2 regions of the Arthrobacter sp. zg-Y1219 genome follow, and region 2 is predicted to be linked to the other one. Evidence: riboswitches for the same ligand, from Rfam matches in the RefSeq annotation. Region 2 holds a riboswitch; the other holds the start of a gene.

Region 1 (3,394 bases), on a different contig from region 2:
CAGGGAGCCGGCGATGATTCCGAAGGCTCAAAGGGCGGGGACGGCTCCTCAGCGCAGCCGCGGCACTATGGGCTCGGGCTGGCACTGGTTGCGGAGATTGCCGCCCGATACGGCGGCAGCGTCCGTGCTTTGCCGGCCGGCGCAGGCGAACGTGCCGGTAACACCGAAGCTTCCGGCGGCGTCGTGGAAGTCCGGCTGCCGCTCGATAACAGCAGGCGCGGGCGGCGGACCAGGTGGGGGAGGCTGCGCGGACTGCGGGAGCGGAACTAAGAATCCTCGAAGAATCTGATTCGAAAATGGAAGCGTCAGCAAACCACTTTCGGAGGTGAAGATTACGATGGTTTTCCGGGACAAGACCACGGTTCTCCGGGACAAGGCCAGAGGGCCACTTGGGTGGATACTCGGCGTCGTCGGCGGTCTGGCGCTGCTGGTCGGCTCCTTTTTTGCCGGCGTGGCCACCGCGGATACCTCAGGGGACCAGGAACAGGCCTCGGTTACCGAGCAGGAAGTCCAGCGGGAGCAGGACACGGACAAACAGGGCGCCGAGGACCAGGACGCCGAGGACCGAAGCGCTGAGGACCAGGACACCCGGTCCGAGAGCCGTCCGCAACTCGACGACGAGGACGCAGACGCAGACGCCAACGCAGAGGCCGACGGCGAAGCCGAAACCGAAGCCGATACCGATGGGGACGGGCGCCCCCATAAGCATCACCACAGAGGCGACGACGGGATTCCGGGCGACGGAGACGAGCCTGGGAACGGTCCTGCCGAAGACGGAGACAAAATCCGAGGCGATGGCGACGGTCCTGCTGACGACGGCGACGGCCCCGCCGGCGACGATGCTTCCGGCAAGGAGCCGAAACCTCAGGACGACGCTGAAACTCAGGACAACACTGAGCAGGACGCCCCGACCACCTAAGGCAGTCCGACACGGGACACCGGAAACGGAACGTCCGGACAGAACGTCCGGACAGAACGTCTGGACAGAACACCCGGACACGCAAAAACACCCGGCCAAAGGGCCGGGTGTTTTTGGTGGAGCTGCCGGAGGACGAGCCGTTCACTTCCCGCCCTCCGGCGGGATTGCTACTGCGAAATTACGCTACGCGGTAGTAGACGGCGCCGGAGCCGACGTTAGCGCTCTGCTCAACGGTCTGGTTGCCGTTCCATCCGCTGTGGATGGCCTGTCCGTTGCCGGTGTAGATGGCAATGTGGGCAAAGCCCATGCCGCCGTCGGCGTAGAAGGCGATGTCGCCGGGCTGCGGGTCAGTGACCGGGGTTCCGTAGGCAGCAAGCTGCGCGGGGGACAGGTCGCCAACCGAGTGGCCGGCTGCCCGGAGGGCAACCTCAACCAGGACGGTGCAGTCCTGCATGGCGCCCATCTGGGACTGAGCGGATGCAAGCATGATCTGGTTGGTGCCGGTTACGGCAGCAGGAGTCACGGCGGACGCCTGGGTGCTGATGCTGCTGAAGTCGGCTGCAGCAGGCTCGGCCGCGGGGGCCGGAGCAGCGGCAACAACAGGAGCGGCAACAGGAGCTGCGGCGGCGCCACCGGCGTAGGTGATGACATCACCGGGGTAGATGATGGAGTCCAGCGCAAGGCCGTTCTGCGCCAGGATGTCGTTCAGGTTGACGCCGTACGTTGCAGCAATCTTGCTGAGCGTATCGCCGGACTGAACAACGTGAGTGGATCCTGCAGATGCCGGGGCCTCAACGGGAGCGGTTACAGCGGCGGGTGCGGCTACAGGGGCCGGTGCGCTGTAGGACTCGGCTGAGTCGTTGGCGATGACGCCGGCCGAGGCCGGAGCGGCCATGCCGAGCAGCAGAGTGGAGCCTGCGGCCATGACGGCAGCGGCGCTGCCGATGGTGCGTGCTTTGCCGTTGGTGGCGTTAGCAACTGCGGCCAGGAGCCCGGCGTTGTTGGCACGGTGGCGTCCACGAGTGTTATTGAAAGACAATGAGTTACCTCTCCCGATACCTGCGAGGTGAGCTGTCGGATGCGGATGGGAGTCACCCGGTCAGCTAAAGAAACCTTCGGCTGACTTAACCCCAAGGATTCAAAGGAACCCGTTTATGGTTCCCCCGCCTCTGCCGAAGTGTTTATATCTGTGGACCTTGACCAGCGGCAGAGCTAGGTAACAAGCCAAGGGAGCCGCTTCAGATAACGGCACGACCACTACGCTACAAGACGATTACGCAAAGGTAACTATTTAGTAACGGAGCTCGCATTTTCGCCTGGGTGCCGCCTCTCGGTAATTGCAGGCCGCAGCTGCCTGGGCCGGAGGGATCAGGCGGGCGAATCGGTCTGGCGTACGACGTCGGCTGTCGCGAAGTCGCCAAAGCCCTGAACCAGTTCGCCGGGAGCGAGCCTCAGTCCGCGAGCGAGTCCCGTTCCCCTAAGGACAGCACCGCGCTTCTCCGCCGGATTTGAGCGGAAGTCTCCGCCGTCGGCGAGAACCACTGAATCAGCTTCGACGGCACCCACGATCTGTGAGCCGGTGCCAAGCACCGACCGGCCGGTCACCACGGGGCCGTTGCCCAGCCGTGCGCCGTCGCCCACTGCCACGGCATGGGTCCGGCCCGCCTTGAGCTGGACTCCGCCGGGCCCCAGCGTGATTTCGGAGCCGAGGAGGAGCATTCCGCCGTGCGCGGCGGTGAGGAAGGTGCCGGGATAGAAAATATTCCGGTGTCCGATAACGCAGGAACTCTGGTCATCCACCTGGATAACCACTCCGGGATACAGCACATTGCCTTCGCCGAGCTGAGCTCTTCGTGAAATCAAGGTCGATGACGGATCAAGTATCTGCTGGGTAGCGCACAGCTGCAGAACTTCCGCGACGGTGAGGAATCCTAAATCCTGGCGAATGCTGTCGGCATCGGTTCGCTGAGGCGCTGGCATAATTCTTCTCTTCTTTCGTGATCTGGCCGGATCGCAATATATCAACTCGCCGGGAGCACTCTTAGCCTACCGTCCTTGCCCGGGTGCTGCCCGGGTGCTGCGGCGGCAGAACGCCCGGCGGCGCGGTAGTCGGCCGCTCGGCGGGCCGGTTCGGTGCCGACGGAAACAAAAGGCGTGAAAAGACACGAAAAATCATCCCCGGTGAAAGCAACCTGGTCCCGGCGAATTCCCTTCTTGGCGACTTCATTAGGTGATGCTCCGGGACGGCAGGCAGGCTAGGACCGCAGATACGCCAGGGCAGCCAGGACCCGACGGTGCCCGTTGTCCAGCGGCGAAAGTCCCAGCTTCGCGAAGATGTTGCCAATATGCTTGCTGACGGCGGTCTCTGAGACTGAAATTGCCTGCGCAATGGCGGCATTGCCGAGCCCCTCGGCCACCAGCCCCAGCACCTCGAATTCCCGCGGGGTCAGCGACCGAATGGGATCCCGGGTGCTG
Region 2 (3,394 bases):
CGATCAGGACCAGGGAGCCGTCGTCGGCCCCCTGCACGCGATGCACCGGGGCGGCGACACCGGTGGAGGTCTCATTCTGGGGCCAGGCGTACACATCCACGCCCGCTTCGGCCACCGGCTCGGGCCGCGTACCGGGCTCTGCCTTAATGATGGAGGAGCCGGCCAGGAAGGGCGCCTTGTTGGTGGCGGCTGCGAATTTGGACCCGAACTCGCCAAAGGACAGGTGCTGGGCCTTGTTTTCCACCAGGCCGAAGGATGCAACGTCCCAGAATGCCGTGGATCCGCCGACACCGAGAACTACTTCATACCCGTTCGGTGCGCCAAACAGGCTGGAGAGTCCTTCACGGATGCTGCCGACGAGGTTCCGCACGGGAGCCTGCCGGTGCGAGGTGCCCAGCAGGTTGGCACCGGCGCGGGACAGGGCCTCAATTTGCTCCGGACGCACCTTCGAGGGGCCGGCACCGAACCGCCCGTCCAGGGGAAGGAGTTCAGCGGGAATCTTGAGTGCGGCGGTTTCGCCCATGGGTATCGCTCCAAGCGGTAGGCAGGGTGCTCTGATGTGCTTTTCCATTCTGCCCCACCGCCCCGGCTCCCAGCCATTCGTTACCGCCGGCAGCGGGAGTGCGGCGACTCGCGGAATTATCTGCACTCTGTACAAATAAGCTAACGTAAGGGGCAATAATGACCACGGGCGGGGGCGTCCGCCGTTGTTCTCCTGAACCTTTCGCACGAGTAATCTTCCGCACGAGTAATAGGAGCGGCCTGCCATGACGGACCTCATCGACACTACCGAGATGTATCTGCGCACCATCCTGGAGCTCGAGGAAGAGAACATTGTCGCTCTCCGGGCGCGGATCGCCGAACGGCTGCGGCATTCCGGCCCGACGGTGTCCCAGACCATCGGCCGCATGGAACGGGACGGGCTCGTGGTGGTCTCGGGAAACCGGCACCTGGAGCTCACCGAGCTGGGACGCCGGCGTGCCACCGAGGTGATGCGCAAGCACCGGCTGGCCGAACGGCTGCTGTCGGACGTGATTGGCCTGGACTGGGCCTACGTCCATGACGAAGCCTGCCGCTGGGAGCATGTCATGAGCGAGCGGGTTGAGCGCCGCCTCTATGAGCTCCTGGGCCGCCCCAGCGAGTCGCCGTACGGCAACCCGATTCCCGGGCTCGAACAGATCGGCGGCGTGCCTGCTGAACTCTTTCACCACGGAGTCACCAACCTCGTGGCGGCCGTGGCTGCCGCCGATCCCGGAACCAAGCTGAAGCTGGTCCGCTTGGCGGAGCCGGTGCAGGTGGAGCCGGAACTGCTGACCCAGCTGGACGAGGCCGGATTGCGCCCCGGCGCCGAGCTGACGGCGGAGGTCGTGGCGGGTTACATCTCCGTGCGCGTTCCCGGCATCGAAGGTGCCCTGGAACTGCCTCCAGAGGTGGCCGCGCACGTCTTTGTGTCCACAGCAGGATAACGGAATGGTCTCTTTTGTCGGGCTTCCCCTATAGTGACTAACTGACGTTGAAATAACACCGTTATCCGGGCCTTACGCCGAACCCTGCCACTGGCCCGGAATTGCATACCGTTCAGGCAGGGGCGGAGGACCCATCAACTGGCAGCCACAGCTGCCTTGGGGTGAAGCCTCCAGCATCAGCACACCGCCGCGTACGCCGCGGCCTGTGGTGAGTGGGGGCCGAGTATTCTCTACTCGAATCCGACAGCTAACTTCGCAGGCATATGAGAGAGGTATACCTTGTCGAAGCATGCTGCCCCGGGCAGGCGCCGCGCGTCCGCTCCGGTTACGGCCCCGCGCCCACGGAACGGCCAACCATCGGGCCGCCGCCGGGCCGAAACAAAACCCAGCTCCTTCGGTGGTGCAGCCCAGAAAGTTGCCATCACCGCCGCGACGTCGGGCCTGATCCTTACCGTCGCCCTCCCCACTACTGCAGCGGTCCCTGAGCCGATCGAAGAGATGCAGACCGCAGCCGTTGAGGAAGCAGTGGTGGTTTCCGCTGACCCCAATGCAACCGTTGAGTTCGAACGCGCCGCGCTGACCAGCAAGTCCGATCCGGATGCGAAGCTGCGCCAGGTCGTCGTGGCTGCGGGCAGCGAAGTTGCCGCGGGCGCTGCCAAGGGGACCCTGGCCACACCGCTGGCCTCGGATCTGGTTCAGACCTCAGGGTTCGGCTACCGGGTCAGCCCCATCACCGGCAGCGCCGGCGAACTGCACCGCGGCCAGGACTTCGCCGCGGCCTGCGGCACCGATGTTACGGCCGCTGCCTCCGGAACGGTGACCTTTGCCGGCTGGCACGGCGGCGGCGGCGGAAACCGCGTCGTCGTGGACCACGGCAACGGCGTGGAGACCACCTACAACCACATGTCCAACCTTGCGGTTGGCGTTGGCGCCACGGTGGAGCGCGGAGACCTGGTGGGTGCCAGCGGCACCACGGGCGCGTCCACCGGCTGCCACCTGCACTTTGAGGTCATGGTTAACGGCGACGTAGTGGACCCGTTGGGCTGGCTGTAACCGCAGGTAAACCATTCCGTGACCGGAACGTGACATTGGTCAAATGTTGTTGTACGCTCTTCCTCGTGCCCGATCGGCCAAAGATCGGGCACTCTCGAACAGATCGCCGAGCTCTGCCACTGTTTGAGATCCGTTCGCAACATCGCATGGCAGAGGCGGGGGAACCACATTCGGGTTTCGCAAGAAACCCTAGGGGTTAAGTTGCACGGGCCTGGCGGTCCAGCAACCGGGTGACTCCCATCCGAATCCGACAGCTCACCTCGTAGGCATTGGGAGAGGCAAACTTGTGTCATCAGTAGCTCATGGCCGTCGTCGCGCGGCCACCACCCAGACGAGCCCAATTTCAGCACTATCCCGGGCCGTTACCTCCAACGCTGGAACCATTGGCCGCCAGGCCGCAGTCGTCGTCGCCGCTTCCGGCCTCGTACTGGCCGCGGGCCTTCCCGCCCAGGCAGCCGCCAACACCGATCGCCAGGCACTGGAAGCCACGCCGCTGAGCGTCGTGACCTCCACCGGAGCCGTTTCGGTTTCCGCGCAGGCGCCGTTTGAACTGGCAACGCTGGAATCCGTTTCCTCGGTTTCCGGAGCCGACTACCGCGCGCAGGTTGCAGCAGAAGAAGCCGCCGCCGCAGCCGCAGTTGTTGCACAGGAGCAGGCAGCAGCGCAGGCAAAGCAGGCTGCCGCCCTTCAGGCCCAGCAGGTCGCCGCGAGCACCAAGGCCTACGCAGCCCCGGCAGTCGCAGCCTCTGCAGCCTCAGCCCCGGCAGCCGCAGCCCCCGCTGCGGCACCTTCCGCCGGCCAGGCCGCCCCCGCAGCAGCGACGCCGGCTCCGGCCCCCGTCGCCTCTAGCGGAGCAGGCGCGGCCCTCGTGGCCT

The links. Region 2 has a riboswitch for cyclic di-AMP ahead of QNO00_RS16305 (M23 family metallopeptidase). Riboswitches for the same ligand answer to the same signal wherever they lie in the genome.
Region 1: it holds a riboswitch for cyclic di-AMP, as region 2 does, so the genes downstream of both, QNO00_RS00045 (LysM peptidoglycan-binding domain-containing protein) here and QNO00_RS16305 (M23 family metallopeptidase) in region 2, are expected to answer to the same signal.

The regions. Positions count from the first base shown of each region.
Region 1 covers NZ_JASKLY010000001.1:9,147-12,540, forward strand. The annotation lists gene QNO00_RS00035 (sensor histidine kinase) at 1-270, shown strand, start outside; gene QNO00_RS00040 (hypothetical protein) at 326-919, shown strand; gene QNO00_RS00045 (LysM peptidoglycan-binding domain-containing protein) at 1,098-1,958, opposite strand; cyclic di-AMP (ydaO/yuaA leader) riboswitch at 1,962-2,108, opposite strand; gene QNO00_RS00050 (LbetaH domain-containing protein) at 2,288-2,899, opposite strand; gene QNO00_RS00055 (response regulator) at 3,175-3,394, opposite strand, start outside.
Region 2 covers NZ_JASKLY010000021.1:96,971-100,364, reverse strand. The annotation lists gene serC (phosphoserine transaminase) at 1-523, opposite strand, end outside; gene QNO00_RS16310 (iron-dependent transcriptional repressor DtxR) at 768-1,466, shown strand; cyclic di-AMP (ydaO/yuaA leader) riboswitch at 1,532-1,743, shown strand; gene QNO00_RS16305 (M23 family metallopeptidase) at 1,746-2,519, shown strand; cyclic di-AMP (ydaO/yuaA leader) riboswitch at 2,640-2,802, shown strand; gene QNO00_RS16300 (NlpC/P60 family protein) at 2,806-3,394, shown strand, end outside.